One region of the Streptomyces sp. NPDC092296 genome, then DNA from elsewhere that is predicted to be linked to it. Evidence: predicted binding sites of a transcription regulator. Region 1 holds the regulator's gene; the other holds the start of a gene.
What was found. The regulator HspR, encoded in region 1, represses chaperone genes until heat shock. The targets are predictions, from matches to a motif close to TTGAGNNNNNNNNNCTCAA.

Region 1 (14,236 bases):
CGCCGCTCATCCGCTGGGAGAGCGCCGCGTCCGCGATGTTGTTGCAGGCACCGGTGTCGGTGCTGCCCTTGACGACCCGGACCACGACGTAGTCGGCGTTGGGGTCCGTGCAGTCCACGGCGGAGACGTTCGGGTTGTCCTGGGCTCCGGCGACATGGACGCAGTCCCCGACCTTGGCGTGGACGGGCCCGGCGGTGGCCCGGGTGTAGCCGATCCACGCGCCGGCCGCCACCACGACGACGGCGGCCACGATGAGAGCCTTCTTGCGCCCGCCGCCCTTGCGGGGATGCTCACCGGGCGGCGGTAGGGCGCCCTGGGGTGTTGAGTAGGGCTGGGTGTCTTCGTGCTGATACGGCGTCGTTGCCATGGAACACGTCCTTGCAGGGTGATACCTGGGGGGGAGGGTGCGGGCAACGTACCGACTCGTACACACGCTGTGAAGGGGGTGTGTGCGGCTTTGTGAGGTTCGGTTGTGAAGTCGTGATCTTCCGGAGATCAGCGCCGCTCGGGCACCGTGACGGCCGTCAGTTCGCTGCCGTCGGCGGAGAGCCGCAACTCGGTGCGGAGGGCGGCGAGTTCGCCCAGTCGGTGCAGATGGGTGCCGCCGCAGAAGATGGCCGCCGTGCCCTCGGGGAGGTCGCAGGCCCAGCGGCGGCGGGCGGTCAGCTCCGGACCCGGCACCTCGATACGTACGGCGGAGTCGGCCGCGACCCAGGCGGCGAGCCGGGCGTTGACCGCTTCGGTGAGGGCGGGCAGCGCGTCCGCCAGGGCCGGGAGCTCCTCGGTGGCGTCGGCGGTGAAGCCCTTCTTCCGCAGCGACTTGCCGAGCCGGTAGACGTCCGTGCTGGCCGTGGTGTCCATCCGGGAGAAGGCCATCGCGAGGCTGTCGAAGTCCGGGTTGCCGAAGGCGTCGGCGCGGCCCGGGTCCTTGCGCCAGCGCGGCGCCAGGGCGGCGTTCAGCGCCAGGGCCAGCAGATGGCAGCCGGTGTGCGCCGCGGACAGCGCGGCGCGGCGCTCGGCGTCCACCCGCAGCTCGGCCTCCGCGCCCAGCAGGTCCCCGGCCGGCAGCGACTCCACCACGTGCAGCACCAGCCAGACCCAGCCGTCGTCGCCGCGCCGCACCGGGATGTCGGCGCCGACCAGGACGGCGGCGGAGTCCGGGCCGACCGCGCCGGTGAGGCAGTCCACCACCGGCAGCTCGGCGCCGCCGACGGTCAGGGTGCCGGTGTCGGCCGGCTGGTCCGGCCAGGTGTGGTCCAGCGGGTGGAACGGGGTGGCCGCAGTGGCGATCCCGTGCCGGCCGTCGCCCAGGTCGTGCACGGCGACGACGGTGGAGCGGCCGGACACCGAGCCGGCCGGGAAGCCGACCTGTGTGGAAGCGGCGGGGATGGTGGGGAGGGACATCGGGGACTCCGGTGAGGTACGTGGTGCGTCGTGCGGCGGACACGGCGGCTCAGGGGTCTCCCGGGCCGCCGCAGCCGTCGGATCAGCTCAGGGTGGGGAGCTTGATCAGGATCAGCAGGGCGATCAGCTGGACGGCGGCGGCCCCGGCCGCCTTGCCCCACGGCAGGTCGTGGACCCGGCGGACCATGATGGTCATCAGCACGGTGCAGAACACCCAGCTCGCCCAGCCCAGCAGCTGGACGAACATGCCGTCGGCGGGCAGGAACAGCGCGAACAGCAGCCGTGGCGCGTCGGTGGTCCAGGCGATCAGCGCGGACAGCCCGACGGTGGACTGCCACGGCCCGTCGCCGCCGAACTGGCGGGCCAGCCCGTAGGTGACCCCGCCGAGCATCGCCCCGGCCAGCAGAAAGGCCACCGCCGCGCCGAACAGCGACCACAGGGCCACCGAGAAGGTCGCGTTCAGCACCTCACTGCGGGTGTCGCCGAAGCCGAGCACGGCGAGCACCCCGTAGACCAGCGAGACGGTGAGCATCGGCAGCCACGCCTGGTGCTCGCGCATCCGGTCGAAGGTGCGGGCCGGGTCGCGGTAGATGCCGACCAGCAGTTCCCGCCAGTGCGGGCGCGGCCCGCTGAGGTGCGGGCCGACCTGGCTGCCGGCCCGGTAGACGGCGACGTGGTCCGCCTCGGGCGGCGGGGCGAAGCCGCCCTGGCCGCCGTAGGCGTCGCCGCCGGTGGTGAAGGCACGGGTGTGGCCGGGGTTGTCGTCGTACCGGGGGTACGGGTCGGCGGCGGGGGCGCCGCCGAAGTACTCGGGCTCGCCGGTGGGCCGCCCCGGGTACGGGCCGCCGCCCTGCGGGCCGTGGCCGTACGGGGCCGGGCCGGGCTGCTGCTGCGCGCCGTCGTAGCCGCCGAGGCCGCCTGCGGGCGGGGTGGCGGGCACGCCGCCGTACTGCTGCGGAGCACGGCCCCGGCCCTGCCGGGGGGTGCCGCGACCGTTGTCGTATCCGTTGCCAGCCACGCTTTGAAGGTACCCGGTGGCGGCGGTGCGGCAGGTCGGGGATGCCGGTTTCGGGGTTGTTGCAGCGCAGTTGTGACAGCGGTCCGGGGTGGTCGTACGGCGGCCCGGTCGGCCGCCGCAGGGTCGCGGGGGCCGGCCGGGCCGTCGGTGCCGGGGGTGCGGGTCAGGGCTGCTCGGGCTGCTCCGGCTGGGCCGGTTCCTCGGGCTTGGCGGGCTTGGCGGGCTCGGCGGGCCCGGTCGAAGCGGCGGGTGCGGCGGGTGCGGCCGGGGCGGCCCGCTCCGGCCGCTGCACCGGCTCAGCGGGCTTCCCACCGGGAGCCGCAGCGGGTGCGGCCGGCTTCTCGGCCGGTACGGGCTTGGCGCCCGCCGCCGGAGCCGCACCCGCCGCCGGAGCGGTCGGGGCCGTCGCCGTCGGAGCCGCGCCCACCAGGGCCGGCTCCGGCAGGGCCTTCACCGAGTCGAGCAGCAGCTGCGCCACGTCGACCACCCGCAGGTGCTCCTTGGCCGCGCCCTCGTTCTTCTTGCCGTTGACCGAGTCCGAGAGCATCACCAGGCAGAACGGGCAGGCGGTGGAGACGATGTCCGGGTCGAGCGACAGCGCCTCGTCCACCCGCTCGGTGTTGATCCGCTTGCCGATCCGCTCCTCCATCCACATCCGCGCGCCGCCCGCGCCGCAGCAGAAGCCGCGCTCCTTGTGGCGGTGCATCTCCTCGTTCCGCAGGCCGGGCACCCGGGCGATGATCTCGCGCGGCGGCGTGTAGACCTTGTTGTGGCGGCCCAGGTAGCAGGGGTCGTGGTAGGTGATCAGCCCCTCGACGGGGTTGACCGGGACCAGCTTGCCCTCGTCGATCAGGTGCTGGAGCAGCTGGGTGTGGTGGATGACCTCGAAGTGGCCGCCCAGCTGCGGGTACTCATTGGCGATGGTGTTGAAGCAGTGCGGGCAGGTGGCCACGATCCGCTTGGTCGGGGCGTCCTCCAGCGCGGTGTTCAGCGTCTCGACGTTCTGCGCGCCGAGCATCTGGAACAGGAACTCGTTGCCCAGCCGGCGGGCGGAGTCACCGGTGCAGGACTCCTCCTTGCCCAGGATCGCGAACTTCACCCCGGCGGTGTGCAGCAGCTCCGCGAACGCCTTGGTGGTCTTCTTGGCGCGGTCCTCCAGGGCGCCGGCGCAGCCGACCCAGTACAGGTACTCCACCTCGGCCGGGTCGATGTCCGCGCCGATGACGGGGACCTCGATGCCGGTCTCCTTCTTCAGCTCCTTCACCCAGGCCACGCGGGCCTTGGTGGCCATGCCCCACGGGTTGCCCTTGTTCTCCAGGTTCTTGAGCATCGTCCCGGCCTCGGTCGGGAAGGACGACTCGATCATCACCTGGTAGCGGCGCATGTCGACGATGTGGTCGATGTGCTCGATGTCCACCGGGCACTGTTCGACGCAGGCGCCGCAGGTGGTGCAGGACCAGAGCACGTCCGGGTCGATGACCCCGCCCTCCTCGGCGGTGCCGACCAGCGGCCGTTCGGCCTCGGCCAGCGCGGCGGCGGGGACGCCCGCCAACTGCTCGGCCGTCGCCCGCTCCTCGCCCTCCGCGTCCTTGCCGCCGCCGGCCAGCAGGTAGGGCGCCTTGGCGTAGGCGTGCTCCCGCAGGTTCATGATCAGCAGCTTGGGGGAGAGCGGCTTGCCGGTGTTCCAGGCGGGGCACTGCGACTGGCAGCGGCCGCACTCGGTGCAGGTGGAGAAGTCGAGGATGCCCTTCCAGGAGAAGTGCTCGACCTGCGAGACGCCGAAGATCGCGTCGTCCGCGGGGTCCTCGAAGTCGATCGCCGTGCCGCCGCTGGTCATCGGGCGCAGCTCGCCGAGGGCGACGTCGCCGTCCGCCTCGCGCTTGAAGTAGATGTTGAAGAACGCCAGGAAGCGGTGCCAGGCCACGCCCATCGACGGGTTGACGCCGATGGTGATCGCCCAGGCGAAGGAGATGCAGATCTTCAGCATCGCGACCAGGTAGACCAGGTTCTCCAGCGTGCCGCGCGAGAGCCCGGCGAAGGCGCGGACCAGCGGGTAGCTGACCAGGTACGCGGCCTCGTACGCGTGGACGCCGGCCAGCGCGCCCTCCAGGCCGCGCAGCACCATGATGCAGAGGCCGATGCCGAGGATCGTGTACTCGACGTAGAACGCCTGCCAGGCGATGGAGCCCGCGAAGCGGCTCTTGCGCCCGGCCCGGGACGGCAGGCTCAGCAGCCGGATCGCCATCAGCACCAGGATGCCGAGGGTGGTGAGGGTGCCGATCAGCTCGACGAAGACCTCGAACGGAGTCCAGTCCCCGATCACCGGCAGCAGCCAGTCGGCCTTGAACAGCTGCCCGAAGGCGTTCACCAGGGTGAGCACCAGCGAGAAGAAGCCGACGGCCACGAACCAGTGCGCGACGCCGACGACGCCCCACTTGTTCATACGGGTGTGGCCGAGAAACTCCTTGGCCACGGTCTTGACGCGCTGCGTCGGGTTGCCGGTACGGGTGTCGTCGGGCTGTCCGACCGTGACGACCTTGTAGATGTACGCGGCCGCGCGAACGGCGAGCGCGATGCCGATCACGCTGGTGACCAGCGAGATGACGATCGCTGCGAGCTGCATCGGCTGCTCCGTCTCCTCCGGCGGTGGTGGATGGGGTCTGAGGGTGCAGGGGTCCCCTCCCCGGAGTGTACCGATCGGTAACTTCGCAGAGAGTGGGCGGATCGGACACTACTGCCCGGTGTGACTCGTTCAGAAGATCTGGTTGCTATGGCCGCTGTCACGTAGGGCCGCACTCACCCTTCCGGCCCCTCGGGCCGCCCTCCTGTGGGCCGGGCAGGAAAGTTGAGCCCGCCGGGCTCACCTCTGTTGACAGCGGCGTCGGGGTGAGGCACGCTTGAGTCTGTTCTACTCAACTTCCGGTGGAGGTAACACACGATGGCTCGCGCGGTCGGCATCGACCTCGGTACGACGAACTCCGTCGTCAGCGTCCTCGAAGGCGGTGAGCCCACCGTCATCACCAACGCCGAGGGCGCCCGGACCACGCCGTCCGTCGTGGCCTTCGCCAAGAACGGCGAGGTGCTGGTCGGCGAGGTCGCGAAGCGTCAGGCGGTCACCAACGTGGACCGCACCATCCGGTCGGTGAAGCGCCACATGGGCACCGGCTGGAAGGTGAACATCGACGGCAAGGACTTCAACCCCCAGCAGATCAGCGCCTTCATCCTGCAGAAGCTCAAGCGGGACGCCGAGGCCTACCTGGGCGAGAAGGTCACCGACGCCGTCATCACCGTCCCGGCGTACTTCAACGACTCCGAGCGGCAGGCCACCAAGGAGGCCGGTGAGATCGCGGGCCTCAACGTCCTGCGCATCGTCAACGAGCCCACCGCCGCCGCCCTCGCCTACGGGCTGGAGAAGGACGACCAGACCATCCTGGTCTTCGACCTCGGCGGTGGCACCTTCGACGTGTCGCTGCTGGAGATCGGCGACGGCGTGGTCGAGGTCAAGGCCACCAACGGTGACAACCACCTCGGCGGTGACGACTGGGACCAGCGGGTCGTCGACCACCTGGTGAAGACCTTCCAGGCCGGCCACGGTGTCGACCTGTCGAAGGACAAGATGGCCCTCCAGCGGCTGCGCGAGGCGGCCGAGAAGGCCAAGATCGAGCTGTCCTCGTCCACCGAGACCTCGATCAACCTGCCCTACATCACGGCCTCCGCCGAGGGCCCGCTGCACCTGGACGAGAAGCTCACCCGGGCGCAGTTCCAGCAGCTGACCGCCGATCTGATCGAGCGCTGCAAGACCCCGTTCCACAACGTGATCAAGGACGCCGGCATCCAGCTGTCCGAGATCGACCACGTGGTGATGGTCGGCGGCTCGACCCGGATGCCCGCCGTGGCCGACCTGGTCCGCGAGCTGACCGGCGGCCGCGAGCCCAACAAGGGCGTCAACCCGGACGAGGTCGTCGCCATCGGCGCGGCCCTCCAGGCCGGCGTGCTCAAGGGCGAGGTCAAGGACGTCCTGCTGCTCGACGTCACCCCGCTGTCCCTCGGTATCGAGACCAAGGGCGGCATCATGACCAAGCTGATCGAGCGCAACACCACGATCCCGACCAAGCGCTCCGAGATCTTCACCACGGCCGAGGACAACCAGCCGTCGGTGCAGATCCAGGTCTACCAGGGCGAGCGCGAGATCGCGGCGTACAACAAGAAGCTCGGCATGTTCGAGCTGACCGGCCTGCCGCCGGCGCCGCGTGGCGTCCCGCAGATCGAGGTCACCTTCGACATCGACGCCAACGGCATCATGCACGTCGGTGCCAAGGACCTCGGCACCGGCAAGGAGCAGCGGATGACCGTCACCGGCGGCTCCGCGCTGCCGAAGGACGACATCGAGCGCATGATGCGCGAGGCCGAGCAGTACGCGGACGAGGACCACAAGCGCCGTGAGGCCGCCGAGGTCCGCAACCAGGCCGAGCAGCTCGTCTACACCACCGAGAAGTTCCTCAAGGACAACGAGGACAAGGTGCCGGGCGAGGTCAAGTCCGAGGTCGAGACCGCCGTCGCGGACCTCAAGGAGAAGCTGAAGGGCGAGGACTCCGCAGCCATCCGCGAGGCCACCGAGAAGGTCTCCACCACCGCGCAGAAGCTCGGCCAGGCGCTCTACGCCAACGCCGGTGCCGACGCCGCCGGTGCGGCCGGTGCCGCCCCCGGCTCCGACGAGGCCAAGGCCGACGACGACGTGGTGGACGCCGAGATCGTCGACGACGAGAAGCGCGAGGGTGGTGCGGCGTGACCACGGAGGACACGCAGGGCTTCGCTTCTGAGCCCGGCGACGCCTCCGAGGCCGGCCAGGCCGCCGGGACCGCCGACAAGGCGGCCCCGGAGGCCCCGGCCACCGAGGCCGACGCCGGCGGCGGCAAGGACGGTGGCGCGGCCGCCGAGCTGGCGGCGCTCCGCCGTCAGCTCGCGGAGCGCACCGCCGACCTCCAGCGCCTGCAGGCCGAGTACCAGAACTACCGCAAGCGGGTCGAGCGGGACCGGATGACGGTGCGTGAGATCGCCGTCTCCAATGTCCTGGAAGCGCTGATCCCGGTGCTGGACGACATCGGCCGGGCCCGGGAGCACGGTGAGCTGGTCGGCGGCTTCAAGCAGGTCGCCGAGTCGCTGGAGACCGTGGTCGCCAAGCTGGGGTTGCAGCAGTTCGGCAAGGAGGGCGAGCCCTTCGACCCGACCGTGCACGAGGCGCTGATGCACAGCTACTCGTCGGACGTCACCGAGACGACCTGCGTGCAGATCCTCCAGCCGGGGTATCGCATCGGCGAGCGGATCATCCGCCCGGCGATGGTGGCCGTGGCCGAGCCGCAGCCGGGCACGCAGTCCACCGCCGCTCCGGAGGCGGAGGACGCCAAGGGCGACGGTGCCGAGGAAGGCTGACGCCGAGTGCGCTGCGGAGCCGTACGCCCGGGGGACCGGAGTGCGGTTCCGCAGCGCCATGGGTAGGAGCAACAGCAAGGCCGGGAGGAGGAGTCTCCGTTGAGCACCAAGGACTACGTGGAGAAGGACTACTACAAGGTCCTGGGCGTGCCCAAGGACGCCTCCACGGCCGAGATCAAGAAGGCGTACCGGAAGCTGGCCCGGGAGTTCCACCCCGACGCCAACAAGGGCGACACCAAGGCCGAGGAGCGCTTCAAGGAGATCTCCGAGGCCAATGACGTGCTGTCCGACCCGGCCAGGCGCAAGGAGTACGACGAGGCGCGCAGCCTCTTCGCCGGCGGGTTCCGCGGCGGGGGCGGCGGCGCGGGCGGAGCCGGGTTCGGCTTCGACCTGGGCGACCTCTTCAACGGGCCGCAGGGCGGTCCGGGCACCGGCGCGGGCGGCGGGTTCGGCGGCGGCATCGGTGATGTCTTCGGCGGCCTGTTCAACCGGGGCGGCCGGCAGGCCGCGCCGCGCCGGGGCGCCGATGTGGAGTCCGAGGTCACCCTGGACTTCGACGAGGCGGTCGACGGCGTCACCGTACCGATCCGGATGACCAGCCAGTCGCCGTGCAAGGCGTGCTCCGGCACCGGGGCGCGGGCCGGCACCACCCCCCGGGTCTGCCCGACCTGTGTGGGCTCCGGCCATGTCAGCCGGGGCCAGGGGGCGTTCGCGCTCTCCGACCCGTGCCGCGACTGCAAGGGCCGCGGGCTGATCGTGGACGACCCCTGCGAGGTCTGCCACGGCAGCGGGCGGGCCACCTCGGCCCGCACCATGCAGGTCCGCATCCCGGCCGGGGTGCAGGACGGCCAGCGCATCCGGCTCAAGGGCAAGGGCGCCCAGGGCGAGCGCGGCGGCCACCCCGGTGACCTGTACATCACCGTCAGCGTCCATCCGCACCCGGTCTTCGGCCGCAAGGCCGACAATCTGACGGTCTCGGTGCCGGTCACCTTCCCAGAGGCCGCGCTGGGCGGCACCATCGAGGTACCGACGCTCGGCGGCCCGCCCGTCAAGCTGAAGCTCCCCCCCGGGACCGCCAACGGGCGGACCCTGCGGGTACGTGGCAAGGGCGCCACCCGCAAGGACGGCACCCGCGGCGACCTGCTGGTCACCGTGGAGGTCGTGGTGCCGGACCAACTGGCCGAGGAGGCCGTGTCGGCGCTGGAGCAGTATCGCGAGGCCACCGCCTCGGAGGACCCGCGTGCCGCGCTGTTCAAGGCGGCGGAGGGAGCGTGACCTGATGGACCCGAGAGGCACCGGCGGCATCGCCCCCGGCGTGGGCGAGGGCCTGCCCGGCGGACCCCGTCCGTCCCGCGCGACGGTCGGCGGCGCCGCCCCGCGCAACCCGGCGGCCTACGGGCTGACCGAGGACACCCCGGTGTACGTCATCTCGGTCGCCGCCCAGCTCTCCGGGCTGCACCCGCAGACGCTGCGGCAGTACGACCGACTGGGTCTGGTCTCGCCCGACCGCGCGGCCGGGCGCGGCCGCCGCTACTCGGCGCGCGACATCGAGCAACTGCGCGAGGTCCAGCGGCTCTCCCAGGAGGAGGGCATCAACCTCGCCGGCATCAAGCGGATCATCGAGCTGGAGAACCAGGTCGCCGCGTTGCAGTCCCGGGTCACCGAACTGCTGGACGCGGTGGAGGGTGCGGCGGCGACGCTCCAGCAGCGGGAGGCCGCCGTGCACGCCTCCTACCGCCGCGACCTGGTGCCGTACCAGCAGGTTCAGCAGTCCAGCGCGCTGGTGGTCTGGCGGCCCAAGACCAAGCGCCACGGGCAGTAGCGACCCCGGGCACCGGGCGCCCGGCTCCCCCCGGGAGGAGCCGGCCGCCCGACCGGAGCGACTCCCCGGCCCAAAGTGCGGTGCTGGCGTGGCGGTTCTGGCCTTACGATCGACCGATCCGCAGTCGTTCGCTCATATGTCACGCCGGGCAAGGGGTCGCAGATGACTACCGCAGACGGGCCTGAACAGCCGGTGCAGCCGTTCGGCGATCTCTCCGCGGAAGCGCGCCACATGTATGTGCAGACGCTCCGGGCCGGCGGTCGGCTGGCCTGGGCCGGCGGGCGCAAACCGGCCTCGGAGGAGGACCGGGCGCTGCGGGAGCTGCTCAATGTGGGGCTGCTGGTCGGTGACCCCGACGACCCGGCGGCGCTGGTCGCGGTCGACCCCCGGCAGCTCGTCGCCAATCTGACCGCGGCCTGGCAGCGGGGCGCGCTGGAGCTGCTGTCGCAGTCGCTGGCCCTGCCGACCGCGCTGCGGGAGCTGAGCGAGGCGTATGACGCCATCGGGAACCAGCCGAAGACCGGCGGCGACATCGAGTACGTGGAAGGCAAGGTCGAGATAAACCAGCGCCTGACGGCGCTCATCGACCAGTGCTCCGAAGAGGTGCTGACGGCACAGCCGGGCGGCGGGCGCGGCGGCCCCATCGAGATGAAGGTCGCGGCGGAGCAGGACGCCGTCGTGCTGCGGCGGGGGGTCTCCAGACGGACGATCTACCAGCCGAGCGCCCGCTACTCGGCCCCGACGCGTCAGTACGTGGAGGCGATGACCCGGGAGGGCGGCCAGGTCAGGACGCTGGCCGAGCCGTTCACCCGCCTGTTCGTCTTCGACCGGCGCATCGCGATCATCCCCATCGTGGGCGATGTCCGCCGTGCCGCGTTCGTGGCGGACGATGTGGTCGTCGGCTACCTGGTCAGCGTCTTCGAGGGCCTCTGGGAGCGTGCGATCCCGTTTCTGGGCGACGTGGAGGTGCCCCCCCAGGTGATCTCCCACCTGCGGGAGAAGATCGTCCAGATGATGATCCAGGGGGTGGGTCACCGGGTGATCGCGCGCAGCCTGGGGCTCAGCGAGCGGACGCTCGCCCGCCACATCGCGGAGATGCGGGAGGAGCACGGCGTCGACACGCTCTTCCAACTGGGCTGGAAGATGGGACAGGCCGAGTCCTACCGGTTCGCCGACGGCGAGGACGTGCCGTAGCGGGCGCTCGCCCGTCAGCCGTGCCGGACCGTACCGCGCCGGGTCAGTCCCAGCGCATGTCCAGCAGGGCCTGGGGACGCAGCGTCTTGGTGACCGCCTCCGTCTGGGTGGAGTGGGTGGCGGTGATGTCCCAGCGCAGGTCGGCGGGCTTCACGGAGCCGGCGCTCAGGGCAAGAGCCAACCCGGCAAGCAGTCCATAGGCCATGAGATGACGCGCTTTGCGCATGACCGTGCTCCCTTCGCGACTTGAGTCGCCACCGTACCTCAGTTATGCCAGTCGAGATATGAATAGCTGACCCATAATGACGTATCCTCACCGCGATTGTCATTACTGCCCAGCGTGAAGTGGTTGTGCCTGCGTGTGCCGGCCGGTGAAGGCAGGAACGGAGCGGACGGCGCCGACCCCGGTCGGCGGTCCCCCCACGTCCCGTCACCCGAGGTGGAGCGGCTCTGTCTGGGCGTCCTCGCGGACGATGGGGGACTGCGCCGCCCCGATGCCGAGACGCGGCCCGACGGTCCGCTCGGGCAGCCGGTGGCGCCGGGCCTGATGGTCCGGGACGAGCTCAGGTGCCCGCTGGACCGCGCTGCCGCGCTCACGGTTCGCCGCGCGAGCCGGTCGGGGAGTTCCGGGCGGGCAGGTGGCCGACGGGCAATCAGGTGGGCACCCCCTGGGTGAGCAATCCGAGCGGATGTTCGCGTTCGATCGAAAGACTGTGGTCGTCCCCGTGCGGGGTGGCACCGATACCGCGGCATTCATCGAGGACCCGGTCACGGCCGGCTACCTGCTGGACCGCTTCGAGCGGGACCGGGCACGGGCGGACCCGTACGACGAGTTCGCGCCGATGTCGGTGCAAAAACTGACGCAAACTCAGCGCTCCGGGTGTGGCTGCCGGGCGGGACAAGGCGCCGGTGTGGTCACCTTGGTGCGCTTGCCGGCAGATGCACGCTCACGGACGCGGACGCCCGACGCCTGCGCCACCCGGGGAACTCACCGGGGGTGGCGTCCGTCACACTGTTGCAACGATCCTGGGAAACGACCTCCGCGCGACGGCCGGTGAGGTGCGTCATCTCGCTGCCAGGCAGACAGATGACACCGGGTGCCAGTGGACGTGCGGTGTGCGTGCGGTGGACGATCGGTGCTACCCCCAAGGCGCCGGGCCCGGCAGCCGATCGTCCCCCGATACCCCACCGTCACCAGGGGCTTGGCACTCCCCCCGGTCGGCCGTTCCCCCGGAGTCGACAATGAGTGATGTCTTCACGCGCCCCGGCGCGCACCGTATGCACACACCCCGGCGGGCCCGGGTGTTCCTCGCCGCCCCGCTGATGAGGCTCACCGGCCCGGCGGACAGCGTCGTGACACTGTCCAGCCGCACCAGGCTGACGGCGCTGCGCGCGTCGCTGCTGCGCTCCGGCGCGGCGGTCTTCAGCGCGCACCACAGCGACGCGTGGACGATAGCCGGGCGGGTCCCGGAACCCAGAGTCCCGTCGGACTACCGGGCGATGCAGTCGGCCGACCTGGTCTTCGCCTATGTGGGCGCCCCGCTGTCGGCGGGCGTGAGCCTGGAGCTGGGCTGGGCGTCGGCGCTGCGCAAGCCGGTGGTGCTGCTGGTGGAGGAGGCGGTCACCTACAACCCGCTGATCGCCACCATCGAGCAGGTGGCCCCGGTGCTGCCGCTGGTGTTCGACGATTCCTGGTCGCCGGACGCCCTCGCCCACACCGTGGAGACCGCGCTGGACTGGGCCGGGATGGCGCTGTCCAACGCCGAGGGGTTCTGGACCGCCCCGGAGGATGACCTGTTCGGCCTGCACCGGGCGGCGGTCGGCGAGGGCTGACGGCCACCGGGGCCTACGGTCATCCGGGCCTACGGTCACCGGGGCCTACGGTCATCCGGGCCTACGGTCTCGGGGCCTCCGGCGACACGGGCTGACAGCGAGATACGAACAGCGAGACTGCGGGGCCGACTGATCCAGTCGGCCCCGCAGTCCGCTGTCCGGAGCCGGGCGCGCTCCCGGAGCGCGGGCCGTGGCGCGACGGCCGTACCACTGAAGCATCGGCCGAGGTGGTTCGACCACTGGCCGAAGAGCCAGTTGTGACGTCATGTCAGCAGCTTCTAGCGTCGGATGCCACACGCACAGCCACTGCGTGACCGACGCGCCGCCCGGTAGCCGGCGGCCGTCCCGCGATCCTGCGGGCCCAGCCGGGACGGACTGTCGTGGAGCGGCCTCCCGATGGGTGCCCAGAGCCCTGATCGGAGCCGCACGTGGTCCGTCCCCCCGTCCCGAGGGTCGCCGCCGCGGCCCTGCTCGCCGTGCTGGCGACCACCGGCTTTGCGTCCGGCTGCACCGCGCCGTCCGGCGGTCCGGCGGAGCCGACCGGCCGCCCCGGTGCCGGTGCGGTGTCGGAGGCGGCGGCGCGGGGGTACGCCGAGTGCATGCGGGGCCAGGGGCTGGTGATGAAGACGCCCCCCGAGGGGCCGCCGACGGTGGACCCGGCCAGGAACCACCCCGCCGCCGTCGAGCGGGCCACCGAGAAGTGCGGGCATCTGCGGGTCCGGTCGGGCACCGTCCGGGTCGCGGACCCGGTGGTGGTCGCGCGGGTCACCACCTGCATGCGGAAGCACGGCGTACCGGAGTATCCGATGCCGGACCCGGTGACCGGCAGTGTCTACCTCACCGATGAACTCGCCCGCCGGCTCCGCAACGACGCCGACGCACACGCCGTGCAGACCGCCTGCGAACGCGCCTCCGGCGGCACCCCGAAGCCCGGGTCCACGCCCCGGTCCGTCGTCACTGGGCAGTCCGTCGTCACCGGGCAGTCCGTCGCCACCGCGCGTCCCGGGGCCGCGAAGCGCTGACCGGCCGGCACGGGCGTTGAGCGCCGTTCAGCGCTGTTGAGCACCGTTCAGCGCCGTTGAGCACTGTTGAACGCCGTTCAGCGCCGTTCAGCGGGGGAGCGCCGCCATGCCCCGGTGCGCATAGGCCACCACCGCCGCCTCCACCCGGGAGCGCAGCGCCAGCTTCTGCAGGATCGCCGCGACATGGAACCGGACGGTGCGTTCGGTGATCCCCAGCGATCTGGCGATCTCCCGGTTGGAGTCGCCGGTGGGCAACCGCAGGAAGACCTGCAGTTCCCGGTCGCTCAGCCGGTCCACGGCGGTCAGCGCGGTGTCCATGCCGCGGGGTCGCTCGGTCGGCGGCGGGGCGGCGTGCGGACGTTCGCTCCGACTGCTCGGCATGGGGCCCCCTGTGGCGCTGTTCACTGGCGGCGACGGAACGGGCGCAGCACGGAGCAGCCCCATGGGAGCGCTCCCACGTCGCACCCCGCCGACCCTGCCATCTGTGGCGCGGTGCGGCAAGCTGGCCTTGTG
Region 2 (14,236 bases), 1.3 Mb from region 1:
ACGAACGCGGAGAGGCCCTTGCCGGACAGCTGCTGCCAGGAGAGGTCCCGCCAGGCGAGGTCGGGATAGCCGACCGTCAGGACGCCGTCCACCAGGGTCACCTGCAACGGGACACCGTCGAGCTCGGCGACCTCCAGCCGCGCCGGTCCCTCGGTGGCGACGACATTGACCGTGCCGCCGACGGTGCGCACCTGGAGGCCGCTCACCGCCTGGTCGAAGCTGATCTTCTCTGGTCCGCTGACGGTCCACTCTGGCATGGCTGGTCCTCCCGTGGCTGCGCCGGGTACGACATATCGCGTCCCGCTGCTCAACACGATATATCGCGTCGTCCGGAAGTCAAGCGCACTCTTCCGGAATCGGCCCGCCGGAACGCCGGACCGCCGCCGACCCCTGGATCGGGCCGACGGCGGTCACTGGTCACGTATGAGGGGGATCACCCGACGGACCGGGTCAGTCGTCGTCGTCCTCGTCGTCGAGCCGGGCCAGCCAGGTGGCCAGCCGCTCGACCGGGATCTCGAACTCCGGGTTGAGGTCCACGAACTCGCGCAGGCGCTCGGACAGCCACTCGAAGGTGACCTCCTCGTCGCCGCGCCGGCTCTCCAGCTCCTCGATGCCGCGGTCGGTGAAGTACACGGTGCGCTCCGGACGGAAGGGGGAATCCAGCGATCAGGATAGACCGGGCCGGTCAGCTGTCGTTGCGGTAGTAGTCGACGGTGATCCGCGCGCTGTAGTCGTCCGAGGACGTCTGGAGCACCTTGACCACCGAGACGTCGCCCGTGCTGCGCGAGCGCAGGCAGAACAGCCGGCCGGCCGGGGTGTCCTCGAAGTCGACCGCGCCGACCGGCTCCCGGTCGATCGCGCTGGAGCACTGCTCGGGGGTCAGCGTCGGCTGCTTGGTGATGTACGCGTCGGTGTTGTCCGGCAGCTCGAAGCCCGGCTGGCTGTTGGTGCCCAGCGTCCACTCGCCGCTCTCCGGGACGACCTTGCCGGTCTTGAGGTCGAAGTAGTGGTTGTAGTCCGGTACGGACAGGGTGCGGCCCTTGTAGACGGCGGTGTACGTGGGCACCGCGGCGGCCGGGGAGTCGCCGGTCCGGTCGTCGTCGGGGCTTCCGCCGTCCTGGCCGTCGTCGGAGGGCGTGGCGTCGGTGACCGGGTCGGCGGGTGCGTCGGTGGCCGGGTCGGTGGTCGGGTCGGCGGTCGGGTCGGCGGGCGGCGCGGACTGCCGGGTGGAGGCGCCCGGGGTCGGGGAGGTGCCGTGCCGCTCGCCGGCGGTCGGGGTCCGGTCGTCGCTCCGGTCGAAGTGCCGGCTCAGCGCCACCCCGCCGACGATCCCGGCCAGCGCGGTGACGGCGGCGACGGTGAGCAGCACCTTCGCCGAGACGCCGCGCCGCCGCTCCGGCGGCTCCGGCCGCGCTGCGGGCCCGGGGGCGGCGGTGGTCACCGGCGTGGGCGGCGGGGTGTCGTACGAGAACGCGGGGGCCGGCGGCGGAGTGTCCTGGCGCAGCGGCACCGTCGGCTGGGGCTGGGTCGGCTGGGGGTGGGCCGGCTGGGGCTGGGCCGGCTGGGGGTGGGTCGGCGGCGGCCCGAAGACGCCCTGCACCGGCTGGACCTGCGGCGTGGGGACGTGGCTGGGCATCGGCGGCGCCGAGGGCACCGGCGGCCGCTCGGTGGCGTCGGCGGCGGTGGGCGCGCTCGGCGGCGGGGTCTTCGGCAGGTCCGAGCGGCGGGTGATCTCGGTGTTGACCGGCGAGGGCAGCCAGTCGTCGGAGAAGCGCAGCGCGCCGCCCACCGCCGGGTGCTCCCGGCACAGCCGGATGATCTCGGCGGGCTGCGGGCGGTCCTCCGGCGCCTTGGCCAGGCAGCGCAGTACCAGCTCACGCAGCTCGGCGGGGCAGTCCGCCAGCTCCGGCTCCTCGTGCACCACCCGGTACAGCACGGCGGTGTCCGGCCCTTCCCCGAACGGGGAGCTGCCGCCCGCCACATACGCCGCCAGCGCGCCCAGCGCGAAGACATCGGTGGCGGGTGAGGCGGAGCGGCCCAGTGCCTGCTCCGGCGCCATGAAGGCGGGCGAGCCGATCCGGTAGCCGGTGCCGGTGAGCGCGGTGGCGTCGGCGGCCCGCGCGATCCCGAAGTCGATCACCCGGGGGCCGTCGGCGGCGACCAGCACATTGGCGGGCTTGAGGTCGCGGTGCACCACCTCGACGCTGTGGATCGCCTGGAGCGCCTCCGCGATGCCGCCCATCAGCAGCAGCACGGTGCGCACTGGCAGCGAGCCGTGTTCGCGCACCACCTGCTGGAGGGAGGGGCCGGGGACGTAGGCGGTGACCAGCCACGGCGACTCGGCGTCCGGCCCGGCGTCGATCACCTCGGCGGTGTAGAGGCCGTGGATGCGCTGCGCGTTGGAGACCTCCTGTCGGAACCGCCGCCGGAACTCGGAGTCCTCCGCGAACTCCGGCCGCACCACCTTCAGCGCCACCGGCCGCCCGCCGGGCGTGTACGACAGGTAGACCCGGCCCATGCCGCCGGAGCCCAGCCGGGCGAACAGCCGGTAGCCGCCGACCTCGCGCGGGTCCTCGGCCGCCAGCGGCTGGAAGACGGGCGCGGCGGGTGTCGAGCGGCCGGCTGAGTCCGCAGGCCGCCGGTCCGCCGGGGGGTCGGCCGGGTCGGGTTCGAGCCTGGGATCGTCGGTGGGCATGCGGTTCTCTCCCCCTGCTGGCGTGGGCACGGCAGACGGTACGTTAGCGATCCCGCTGTCCCCACCAGGCACCCGGATCTCTTTGGTTACGCAACAGCGACCTTGACGATCCGTCTCCCGACGACAGCCCCGCCTGACCGGACACGACCGGGCCCGGTCACCGCAGTGCTGCGGTGACCGGGCCCGGTCGCGCTGTCCTCGGGTGCCTCGGGGCCGGGGAGCCCCGGAGGGGTGTCAGAGGGTGTCAGAGGGAGAAGACGTCGTCCACCAGCTGCTGCTGCTCCTGCTGGTGCCGCTTGAGCGACCCCACCGCCGGGGCGGAGGAGGCCGGGCGGGCGACGCGGCGCAGGCGGGAGCCGTCGGCGTTCCGTCCGACGACCACGTCCAGGTGGTCGATCAGGTTGAGCGCGATGAACGGCCAGGCGCCCTGGTTGGCCGGCTCCTCCTGCGCCCAGACGAACTGGACGTCCTCGCCGTACTTGCCCAGCTCCGCCTGGAGCTCGGTGACCGGCAGCGGGTAGAGGCGCTCGACGCGGACGATGGCCGTGTCGGTGATGCCGCGCTCGGTACGGGCGGCGGCCAGGTCGTAGTAGACCTTGCCGGCCGTGATGACGACCTTGCGGACGCCCGCCGGGTCCACCGAGTCGTCCCCGATGACCGGGCGGAAGCCGCCGCTCAGGAACTCCTCGGTCCGCGACGCCGCGGCCTTGAGCCGGAGCATCGACTTCGGGGTGAAGACGATCAGCGGCTTGTGGTGCGGGTTGTGGACCTGCCAGCGCAGCAGGTGGAAGTAGTTGGACGGCAGCGTTGGCATGGCGACGGTCATGTTGTTCTGGGCGCAGAGCTGGAGGAAGCGCTCCGGGCGGGCCGAGGAGTGGTCCGGTCCCTGGCCCTCGTAGCCGTGCGGCAGCAGCAGGGTGACGCCGGAGGTCTGGCCCCACTTCTGCTCGGCGGAGGAGATGAACTCGTCGACCACGGTGGAGGCGCCGTTGACGAAGTCGCCGAACTGGGCCTCCCACATCACCAGCGCGTTCGGCCGGGCCAGCGAGTAGCCGTACTCGAAGCCCATCGCCGCGTACTCGGAGAGCAGGCTGTCGTAGACGGTGTACCGGGCCTGGTCCTCGGCCAGGTAGAGCAGCGGGGTGTAGTCCTCGCCGGTCTTGCGGTCCACCAGCACCGCGTGCCGCTGGCCGAAGGTGCCGCGGCGGCTGTCCTGGCCGGCCAGCCGGACCGGGTGGCCCTCCATCAGCAGCGAGCCGATGGCCAGCGTCTCCCCGAGCGCCCAGTCGATGGTGTTGTCCTCGACCATGGCGGCGCGGCGCTGGAGCTGCGGCAGCAGACGCGGGTGGACGGTCAGCCAGTCCGGCAGGTTGACCTGCGAGGCGGCGATCCGCTTGACGGTCTCCTGCGAGATGCCGGTGTCCACCGCGACCGGGAAGTCCGGCAGCGGCGAGGCGGCCGGGGCCGCCTGCGGGACCGCGTCGCGGACCTCGGCGAAGACCTTCTCCAGCTGGCCCTGGAAGTCCTGGAGCGCCTGCTCGGCCTCTTCCAGGGTGATGTCGCCGCGCCCGATCAGGCCCTCGGTGTAGAGCTTGCGCACCGAGCGCTTCTTGTCGATCAGGTCGTACATCAGCGGCTGGGTGAAGGACGGGTTGTCGGCCTCGTTGTGACCGCGTCGGCGGTAGCAGATGAGGTCGATCACGACGTCCTTGTTGAACGTCTGGCGGAACTCGAAGGCCAGCCGCGCGACGCGGACCACGGCCTCCGGGTCGTCGCCGTTGACGTGGAAGATCGGCGCCTCGATCATGCGGGCCACGTCGGTGGAGTACATCGAGGAGCGGGAGGCGGCCGGGGCGGCGGTGAAGCCGACCTGGTTGTTCACCACGATGTGCACGGTGCCGCCGGTGCGGTAGCCGCGCAGCTGCGACATGTTGAGCGTCTCCGCGACCACGCCCTGGCCGGCGAAGGCCGCGTCGCCGTGGATCTGGAGCGGCAGCACGTCGAAGGCGGTGCCGGCCTTGTCCAGGATGTCCTGCTTGGCGCGGGCGATGCCCTCCACCACCGGGTCGACCGCCTCCAGGTGCGAGGGGTTCGCGGCCAGCGAGACCTTGATGGTCTCGCCGTCCAGACCGGTGAAGGTGCCCTCGGCGCCCAGGTGGTACTTGACGTCGCCGGAGCCGTGCATCGACTTGGGGTCGAGATTGCCCTCGAACTCCGCGAAGACCTTGCCGTAAGGCTTGCCGACGATGTTGGTCAGCACATTGAGCCGGCCGCGGTGGGCCATGCCGATGACGGCCTCGTCCAGCTTGTGCTCGGCCGCCGCGTCCAGCACCGCGTCCAGCAGCGGGATCAGCGACTCGCCGCCCTCCAGCGAGAACCGCTTCTGGCCGACGTACTTGGTCTGTAGGAAGGTCTCGAACGCCTCGGCGGAGTTCAGCCGGCGCAGGATGCGCAGCTGCTCCTCGCGCTCCGGCTTGGCGTAGTGGTTCTCCACCCGCTCCTGGATCCAGCGGCGCTGCTTGGGGTCCTGGATGTGCATGTACTCGATGCCGACGGTGCGGCAGTACGAGTCGCGCAGCACGCCCAGGATGTCGCGCAGCTTCATCATCCGCTTGCCGGCGAAGCCGCCGACGGCGAACTCGCGCTCCAGGTCCCACAGGGTGAGGCCGTGCTGCACGACGTCCAGGTCGGGGTGCTTGCGCTGCTTGTACTCCAGCGGGTCGGTGTCGGCCATCAGGTGGCCGCGCACCCGGTAGGAGTGGATCAGCTCCATGACGCGGGCGGTCTTGTTGACCTCGTCGTCGTGGGTGGCGGCCACGTCGGTCGCCCAGCGGACGGGCTCGTACGGGATGCGCAGCGACTCGAAGATCTCGTCGTAGAAGTCCTGGCCGCCCAGCAGCAGCTGGTGGATCTGGCGCAGGAACTCGCCGGAGGCGGCGCCCTGGATCACCCGGTGGTCGTAGGTGGAGGTGAGCGTCATCACCTTGGAGACGCCGAGCCGGGAGAGGGTGTCCGGCGCGGAGCCCTGGAACTCGGCCGGGTACTCCATCGCGCCGACGCCCAGGATGGTGCCCTGGCCGGGCATCAGGCGCGGCACGGAGTGCACGGTGCCGATGCCGCCGGGGTTGGTCAGCGAGACCGTGACGCCGGTGAAGTCGTCCATGGTCAGCTTGTTGGCGCGGGCGCGGCGGACGATGTCCTCGTACGCCTGCCAGAAGCCGAAGAAGTCGAGCGTCTCGGCCTGCTTGATCGCCGCGACGACCAGCTGCCGGTCGCCGTTGGGCTTGACCAGGTCGATGGCCAGGCCCAGGTTGACGTGCTCGGGCTTGACCAGGAAGCCCTTGCCGTCCTTCACCGTGTAGCTGTGGTTCATGCCGGGCATGGCCTTCAGCGCCTGCACCATGGCGTAGCCGATGATGTGGGTGAAGGAGACCTTGCCGCCGCGTGCCCGCTTGAGGTGGTTGTTGATGACGATGCGGTTGTCGATCAGCAGCTTGGCCGGAACGGCACGCACCGATGTGGCGGTCGGCAGCTCCAGCGAGGCGTCCATGTTGGTCGCCACCGCCTTCGCCGGGCCGCGCAGCGGGACCAGCTCGGGGCCGCTGGGGCCCTCGGCGGGCGCGGCGGCGGCAGCGGGCTTGGCGGGCGCGGCCTTCGGCGCGGGCGGCGCAGCCGCCGGAGCCGGGGCCGGCGCCGGGGTGGCAGCGGCGGCGGGTGCCGGAGCCGGGGCCGCGGGGGGCGCGGGCGGCGCAGGCTGAGGGGTCCCCGCGGTGGCCGCCGGCGCGGGGGGCGCGGCGGCGGGAGCAGGGGCGGGGGCGGCGGCGGGGGTCGGCGCGGAAGCGGCGGCCTGGGTCGCGGCCTGGGTCACAGAAGTCACCTCGGTACCGGGCTTGTAATCGGCGAAGAAGTCCCACCAGGCGCGGTCGACGGAGTGCGGGTCCTGGAGGTACTGCTGGTAGATCTCGTCGACAAGCCATTCGTTGGGGCCGAAGCCCGCTGAGCTGGTCGAGCTGTTGGAGGTATTCGGGGACTGTGGCGACACGGCGCTAACCGCCCTCTTCCGCTTCCTTTTGGGATGGTGGACAGCGGAGAACAAGGCTACGCCCCTGGCATGTGATCGCGCAGTTCGCGGGGCCTGTCGTCGCCCAGATCACATCTGCGGCGGCCAATTTGGCGTGAAAGATGCGTTAGAACCGGTCAGCTGCTGGGAAGGGGCGCCGCCGAGCTGGGTCCGGATACCCCACGATAACGGACAAAACGGTAAGGGTGGGTGGTTCCGGAACCGGGCTGTGGCCCGTCGGCGGCCCGATTGTCCCGGTTCTGTGTCAAACGTGCATCGGAGGCCCGCCCGGAAGGGTGACCACAATCCGGCAACCCCGCGCCGCCTCCGCGACCCGGATCTGCCCGCCGTGCAGATCCACCGCCCAGCGCGCGATGGCCAGCCCGAGCCCGGTGCCGCCGTCGCTCCCGGGACCGGCGGCGGTGGAGGCGGTGCCCCGGCCGAACCGCTCGAAGACCCGCGCCCGGTCCTCCTCCGGGATGCCGGGGCCCTCGTCCAGCACCTCCAGCACCAGCCCCTGCGGCTGCCGGCCGGCCAGCGCCCGCACGGTCACCGTGCCGCCCGCCGGGCTGTGCTTGCAGGCGTTGTCCACCAGGTTGGCGACCACCTGGTGCAGCCGCTCCGCGTCGGCCACCGCCGTCAGCCCGTCCGGCGTCACCTGGAGGTCCAGCGTGACATCGGTACGCCGCTTGGTGGCGCCGCCCGAGGTGGAGCCGTCCACCGTCACCCCGCGCAGCACCCCGGCCAGGAACGGCCGCACCGCGAACTCACGGGCGTCCAGCGGGACCACCCCGTCCGAGATCTTGGACAGGTCCAGCAGATGGGCGACCAGCCGCCCCAGCCGCTCGGTCTGCTCCAGCGCGGCCGACATGGTGGCCGGATCGGGCCGCACCACGCCGTCCACCACGTTCTCCAGCACCGCGCGCAGCGCCGCGATCGGGGTGCGCAGCTCGTGCGAGACATTGGCGACCAGCTCGCGCCGGTGCCGGTCGGCGGCCTCCAGGTCGGCGGCCATCCGGTTGAAGGTGGCGGCCAGCTCGCCGACCTCGTCCCGGGAGGTGGCCCGGACCCGGCGGCTGTAGTCGCCGGCCGCCATCGCCCGCGCGGCCGCCGTCATGTCGCGCAGCGGCGAGGTCATGCCGTGCGCGACCAGCTGCATGAACAGCAGCGAGGCGATCATCGAGAAGATCATGATCACCCGGATGCGGGTGTCCGACTGCACCGCGATCACGACCATGCCGCTGGCGACCACCACCGAGACGATCACCAGCATGGCCAGCTTGGCCTTGATGGACCGCATCGGGTCCAGTGGCCGGATGTCGCTCCACAGCCGCCTGGCCAGCCGGGCCACCAGGCCCGGCTGCGGGCGGTCCCGGCCGTCGATGAGTTCGCCGGCCCGGTCCGGCGGCCCGCCGTACGCCTCGTCGCCGTACGCGTACTGGTCGCAGCCGTACGGGTGCTGCCCGTACGGGTGCTGGTCGTACGGGCGTGGGGCGGACGTGCGCCCGGAGTACGTCATCGCTGCCCCTCGTCGTTCCCGGTCACCGTCGTTCCCGGCCGCCGTCGTCCCCGGCCGCCGTCGTCCCCGCTCACCGGCCCGCCGCCCCGGCTCAGAGGGCGGGGGCCTCCAGCGCGTAGCCGACCCCGTGCACCGTACGAATCCAGTTGGCGCCGATCTTCCGGCGCAGCGCCTTGACGTGGCTGTCCACGGTGCGGGTGCCGGAGGCGTCGGTCCAGTCCCACACCTCGGCCAGCAACTGCTCGCGGGTGAGCACCGCACGCGGCTGCTGCGCCAGACAGGCGAGCAGGTCGAACTCGGTCGGGGTCAGATGCACATCGCCGCCGGTGACCCGGACCCGCCGCTGCACATGGTCGATCTCCAGGTCACCGAGCCGGATGGTGCCGCCGACCGGCGTGCGGGCGGCCATCTGCGCCCGCTCCACCCGCCGGAGCAGCACATTCACCCGGGCGGCCAGCTCCCGCATCGAGAACGGCTTGGTCATGTAGTCGTCGGCGCCGACCCCGAGGCCGACCAGCAGGTCCGTCTCGTCGTCGCGCGCGGTCAGCATCAGCACCGGGACCGGCCGCTGCGCCTGGATGCGGCGGCACACCTCCAGTCCGTCGAAGCCGGGCAGCATCACATCCAGGATCACCAGGTCCGGCTGCCAGGTCTGGAAGCAGTCCACGGCGTTCGGCCCGTCGTGGGAGACGGCGACCTTGAAGCCCTCCGCGCCCAGCCGGGCGGCGATGGACTCCGCGATCGTCGGTTCGTCCTCCACGACCAGCACCCGCCGCTGCGCACTCGGGTTGCCGATCTCCTGCTGCATCTCTGTCACGGTCACGCCACCGCCCCCAGGGCCTGCGGCCCGATCGCCCCTGCGAGAGGTCCCCGGTACCGCTCGTCGATTCTTCCGTCAGCTCCAGCCACGGTGCCGCGCGTCCGCCGCCCTGCCCGGCTCGCCGGGCCCGGAGCGTGGGACTCCGGACCCGCCGGTGACCGGCGGCTGCGCCGAGCGGGCCGCCGTGTGCAGCTGCGTACGGGACGTGTCTCCCCGCAGCGTCCGGACGCGACCGGTCCGCCGACGCCGTGGGAACGGCACAGCCCGACACCTTACCCAGATCATTTCACTCGTGATGCCAGGTACACGACATCAGGTGCACCCCGCTCCACGTGCACGTCCAGTTGCCGCACCTGCTGGAAGCGGGCCCGCAGCCGCTCCTCGAACTCCGGCGCGGGCGCGGCGCTCCACACGGCCAGCACACCGGAGGGCGCCAGCACCCGCTGGAGCACGGTCAGCCCGGCGAACCCGTACAGGCCGCCGTTGGCGTCGGTGACCGTCCAGTCCGGACCGTTGTCGATGTCCAGGCAGACGACATCCCAGTGGTCGGTGGTTCCCCGCAGCTGGTCCAGCAGGTCGGCGGCGACCACCTCGGTACGCGGATCGTCCAGCGCCCCGGCCGAGAAGCGGGCCAGCGGACCGGAGTGCCAGTCCACCACCGCCGCCTCCCGCTCCAGCACGGTGATCCGGGCCGGCGCCGGGTCGGCCGCGGCCTCGGCGAGCGAGAAGCCCGCCCCCAGGCCGCCGATCAGCACCGCCGGGCGGGGGACCGCCGCCGCGTCCAGCGCCGCGCGCACCAGCAGCCGCTCCGAGCGGCCGTCGGCGGTGTCCATCAGGAAGCAGCCGTTGGCGATGATCTCGTACACCTCGTCGGGGCTCTCGCCGCGCTGCCGCAGCACGATCTCCCCGTACGGGCCGTCGCGGCGGTCCAGCACCCGGGTGGTGCGCTCCGCCGTTCGGGCGACGAGGGCGGCGAGGGACGGCTGGGTGGCGGAAGTCACAGGTGAGACCCTTCGTGGACGGAGCGGACGGGCGCGACACGCCCATCCTGGGGGGTCGTGCGGATGCCGGTCCACTCATTCAGTCCTCATCCGGCCGCCCTACGGTGGAACCGGAAGCGCACGACGCGGTCGGGCGCCCGGGGGACGCGCCGGGCGCCTGCCCGGGGCCAGCAGCGACGGAGGCCGGGATGGCGGAGAGCCGACAGAGCCCGCTCCGCCCGCTGGGCGGCGCCGGCCGACTGCACCGGCTGCGCCGGGCGGTGCGGCGGTGCGGATCGCCGCTGCGGGCGCTGCGGGTGCTGCCGGGGCCCCGGCGGACGCCGTTCACCTTCTGGTACCTGGTGGTGCTGCTCGGCACCGCGCTGTACGCCCGGTTCGGTGACCCGGAGTCGGTGCGGGCGGCGGTGGCCGGTTCCAGCAGCGACGGCTGGCATCTGCTGCACACCCCCCTGCGGGTGCTGGCGCTGAGCGCGCTCTGGGTGGCCGGGCCGCTCTGGTCGCCGTACCTGGTGGCCTTCACCGCGACCCTGGCGCCGCTGGAGCGGCGGATCGGCCCGCTGCGGACCGCGCAGGTCTTCGCCATCGGCCATGTGATCGCCACCCTGATCTCGGAGCTGCCGATCGCGCTGGGGGTGCTGGCCGGGCTGCTGGCCCCCGGTGAGCTGCACCGGATCGACGTCGGCGTCAGCTACGGCGTGCTGACCTGCCTGGGTGCGGTGGCCGGGCTGCTGCCCCGGCGGCTGCGGGTCGCGGTGCCGCTCGGTGCCGCCGCCGTACTGGTGCACCAGGTCTTCACCGGCGACGACCCGGTCACGGCGGTGGGCCACCCGGTGTCGCTGCTGGTCGGGCTGGTCTGCTGGCCCTGGGTGCGGCGGTGGGCGGCGGCGCGGGTCCCGGAGCGGGGCCCCGGCGGGGCCACCCGCTGCCCGGAGCTGAGCCCGGCCGGGCCTGCCCGTTCCTAGGGCCCGCCGGCTCTTGTTCGCTCATAGTGAACAGCGGAACACCGAGGTGGTCGCCGGACCTTAGTCAGGTCAACTCAACTTCACTGACTGGGGAGAGATCATGGCTTCGACGTCCACGCCGCTCACCCTTCCGGTACTGCCCCTCGACGACGAGGTGGTGCTGCCGGGCATGATGGTGCCGCTGGACCTGTCCGCCGCCGAGGTGCGCGCCGCGGTCGACGCCGCGCAGGCGGCCTCCCGCAGCTCCGAGCCGGGGGCGCACGCCCCCGGCGTCCGCAGCTCCAAGGCGCCCCGCCCGCAGGTGCTGCTGGTGCCCAGGATCGACGGCGGGTACGCGGCCGTGGGCACCCTGGCCACCGTGGACCAGGTCGGCCGGCTGGCCGACGGCGACCCGGCGGCCCTGGTGCGCGGGGTGCGCCGGGTGCGGATCGGCGCCGGCACCACCGGCCCCGGCGCCGCGCTCTGGGTGGAGACCGCCGAGTTCACCGAGCCCGCCCAGCCCGACCCGCTGCCCGGCCGGGTCACCGAGCTGATGCGCGAGTACCAGGCCGTGGCCGGCCGCTGGCTCAGCAAGCGCGGCGCCTGGCAGGTGGTGGACCGGATCGCCCAGTTCGACGGCCCCTCCGAGCTGGCCGACAGCATCGGCTACGCGCCCTTCCTCAGCGCCGCCCAGAAGCTCCGGGTGCTGGAGACCGCCGACCCGGTGGAGCGGCTCGGGTACGCGCTCCAGCTGCTCCGCGACCACCTGGCGGAGGAGGAGGTCAACGACACCATCCGCAAGGACGTCCAGGAGGGCGTGGACCGGCAGCAGAAGGAGTTCCTGCTCCGCCGCCAGCTGGAGGCCGTCCGCAAGGAGCTGGCCGAGCTGAGCGGCGACGCCGCCTCCGAGGAGGACGACTACCGCGCCCGGGTGGAGGCCGCCGACCTGCCCGAGCGGGTCCGGGAGGCCGCGCTCAAGGAGGTCGACAAGCTGGAGCGGTCCTCCGACGCCTCGCCCGAGGGCAGCTGGATCCGCACCTGGCTGGACACCGTGCTGGAGCTGCCGTGGCACCAGCGCACCGAGGACGCGTACGACATCGCCGGCGCCCGCGCGGTGCTGGACGCCGACCACGCCGGGCTGACCGACGTCAAGGACCGCATCGTGGAGTACCTGGCGGTGCGCAAGCGGCGCGCGGAGCGCGGCCTCGGCGTGGTCGACGGCGAGCGCGCCCCGGCGGGCGGCGGGCGGCGGGCGGGCGGCGCGGTGCTGGCCCTGGTGGGGCCGCCCGGCGTGGGGAAGACCTCGCTCGGTGAGTCGGTCGCCCGCGCGATGGGCCGCTCCTTCGTCCGGGTGGCGCTGGGCGGCGTCCGGGACGAGGCCGAGATCCGGGGCCACCGGCGCACCTACGTCGGCGCGCTGCCCGGCCGGATCGTCCGGGCCGTCAAGGAGGCCGGGTCGATGAACCCGGTGGTGCTGCTGGACGAGATCGACAAGGTCGGCTCCGACTACCGGGGCGACCCCGCCGCCGCCCTGCTGGAGGTGCTGGACCCGGCCCAGAACCACACCTTCCGCGACCACTACCTGGAGGTGGAGCTCGACCTCTCCGACGTCGTCTTCCTGGCCACCGCCAATGTGCTGGAGGCCATCCCCGAGCCGCTGCTCGACCGGATGGAGCTGGTCCGGCTGGACGGCTACACCGAGGACGAGAAGGTCGTCATCGCCCGCGACCACCTGCTGCCCCGGCAGCTGGAGCGGGCCGGGCTGACCGCCGACGAGGTGGCGGTCGAGGAGGACGCGCTGCGCCTGCTGGCCGGCGAGTACACCCGCGAGGCGGGCGTACGGAACCTGGAACGCGCCCTGGCCCGCATCCTGCGCAAGGTCGCGGCGCAGAGCGAGCTGGGCGAGCGCACACTGCCCGCCCGGGTCGGCGCCGACTCCCTGCGCCGGCTGATCGGCCGGCCGCACCACACCCCGGAGGCGGCCACCGACCCCGCCGGGCGCCGCACCGCCGTCCCCGGCGTGGCCACCGGGCTCGCGGTCACCGGCGCGGGCGGCGACGTGCTGTACGTCGAGGCGTCGCTGGCCGACCCGGAGACCGGCCCCACCGGGCTCAGCCTCACCGGCCAGCTGGGCGACGTGATGAAGGAGTCCGCGCAGATCGCGCTCTCCTTCCTGCGCTCGCACGGCGCCGAGCTGGAACTGCCGGTCACCGACTTCAAGGAGCGCGGCGTCCACCTGCACGTACCGGCCGGCGCCGTCCCCAAGGACGGCCCCAGCGCGGGCGTCACCATGACCACCGCCCTGGCCTCGCTGCTCTCCGGCCGCCGGGTCCGACCGGACGTGGCCATGACCGGCGAGGTGTCGCTCACCGGGCGGGTGCTGCCGATCGGCGGGGTCAAGCAGAAGCTGCTCGCCGCCGACCGGGCGGGGGTCACCACGGTGCTGATCCCGCAGCGCAACGAACCCGACCTGGACGACGTCCCGGCCGAGGTGCTGGACCGCCTCACCGTCCACCCGGTCTCCGACGTCCGCGAGGTGCTGGAACTGGCCCTGGAACCCGCCGCCGCGACGGTCGCCACCGCAGCCTGACCCGGCCCCCCACCCCGGCTGCCGCCGCCCTCCCAGGGCTCGGCGGCAGCCGGGGCCATTGCTATCCGTGACCACCGTTCCTACACTTGGTGACCATGGAGTCGCCAGGCGGGGAAGAGTCCACGGCACGCGGCTGGGAGGCCGACCCCGCCGGCTGGTCGTCATCCCCGCCGCCACCCTGGCCGCAGCCAAGCCGGACATCCCCGATGCACACCACTGACCCCGACGCCCCCGGACTCCGCCTCGACCCGGCCCTCGGCGACCGGCTCGACCTGGCGGCCTACCGGGCCGACTTCCGCGACCGCCAGTGGACGATCGACGGCCAGGACTCCTGGAAACTCGAACGCCGCCAGCACTTCCAGGAGCCCGGCTTCCCCAGCTGGGACGCCTTCGCCCGGGGCGACTGGCACGAAGCCCTGCGCCTCATCGAAGCGGAACGCGACTACCTCCACGACTTCGGCCGGGAGAACACCCGCCGCCGCACCACCCTGCTGCGGGTCCGCGTGGTCGAACAGCCGCTCACCCCCTACCTCCAGTGGGAACTGCACCTGCTGCGGCTGCGCGCGGAGTGCGGCGAGCACATCCGGGTCGTGGGCCCGGAAGCCGTCCG

Region 2: the regulator HspR is predicted to act here: its motif matches at 11,117-11,135, upstream of lon (endopeptidase La).

What each region holds. Positions count from the first base shown of each region.
Region 1 is NZ_JBIVRB010000001.1:130,411-144,646, reverse strand. Features, by position in the region: gene ACIQGZ_RS00685 (hypothetical protein) at 1-367, opposite strand, end outside; gene ACIQGZ_RS00680 (metal-dependent hydrolase) at 496-1,404, opposite strand; gene ACIQGZ_RS00675 (Yip1 family protein) at 1,487-2,422, opposite strand; gene ACIQGZ_RS00670 (heterodisulfide reductase-related iron-sulfur binding cluster) at 2,586-5,045, opposite strand; gene dnaK (molecular chaperone DnaK) at 5,361-7,211, shown strand; gene grpE (nucleotide exchange factor GrpE) at 7,208-7,852, shown strand; gene dnaJ (molecular chaperone DnaJ) at 7,952-9,127, shown strand; gene ACIQGZ_RS00650 (heat shock protein transcriptional repressor HspR) at 9,132-9,674, shown strand; gene ACIQGZ_RS00645 (hypothetical protein) at 9,837-10,868, shown strand; gene ACIQGZ_RS00640 (hypothetical protein) at 10,912-11,049, opposite strand; gene ACIQGZ_RS00635 (hypothetical protein) at 12,111-12,701, shown strand; gene ACIQGZ_RS00630 (hypothetical protein) at 13,130-13,723, shown strand; gene ACIQGZ_RS00625 (LuxR C-terminal-related transcriptional regulator) at 13,811-14,104, opposite strand.
Region 2 is NZ_JBIVRB010000001.1:1,398,103-1,412,338, forward strand. Features, by position in the region: gene ACIQGZ_RS06510 (DUF4097 family beta strand repeat-containing protein) at 1-257, opposite strand, end outside; gene ACIQGZ_RS06515 (DUF6104 family protein) at 451-633, opposite strand; gene ACIQGZ_RS06520 (protein kinase) at 686-2,695, opposite strand; gene ACIQGZ_RS06525 (multifunctional oxoglutarate decarboxylase/oxoglutarate dehydrogenase thiamine pyrophosphate-binding subunit/dihydrolipoyllysine-residue succinyltransferase subunit) at 2,940-6,737, opposite strand; gene ACIQGZ_RS06530 (sensor histidine kinase) at 7,021-8,274, opposite strand; gene ACIQGZ_RS06535 (response regulator transcription factor) at 8,366-9,082, opposite strand; gene ACIQGZ_RS06540 (spermidine synthase) at 9,376-10,095, opposite strand; gene ACIQGZ_RS06545 (rhomboid-like protein) at 10,284-11,057, shown strand; gene lon (endopeptidase La) at 11,158-13,626, shown strand; gene ACIQGZ_RS06555 (DUF6879 family protein) at 13,833-14,236, shown strand, end outside.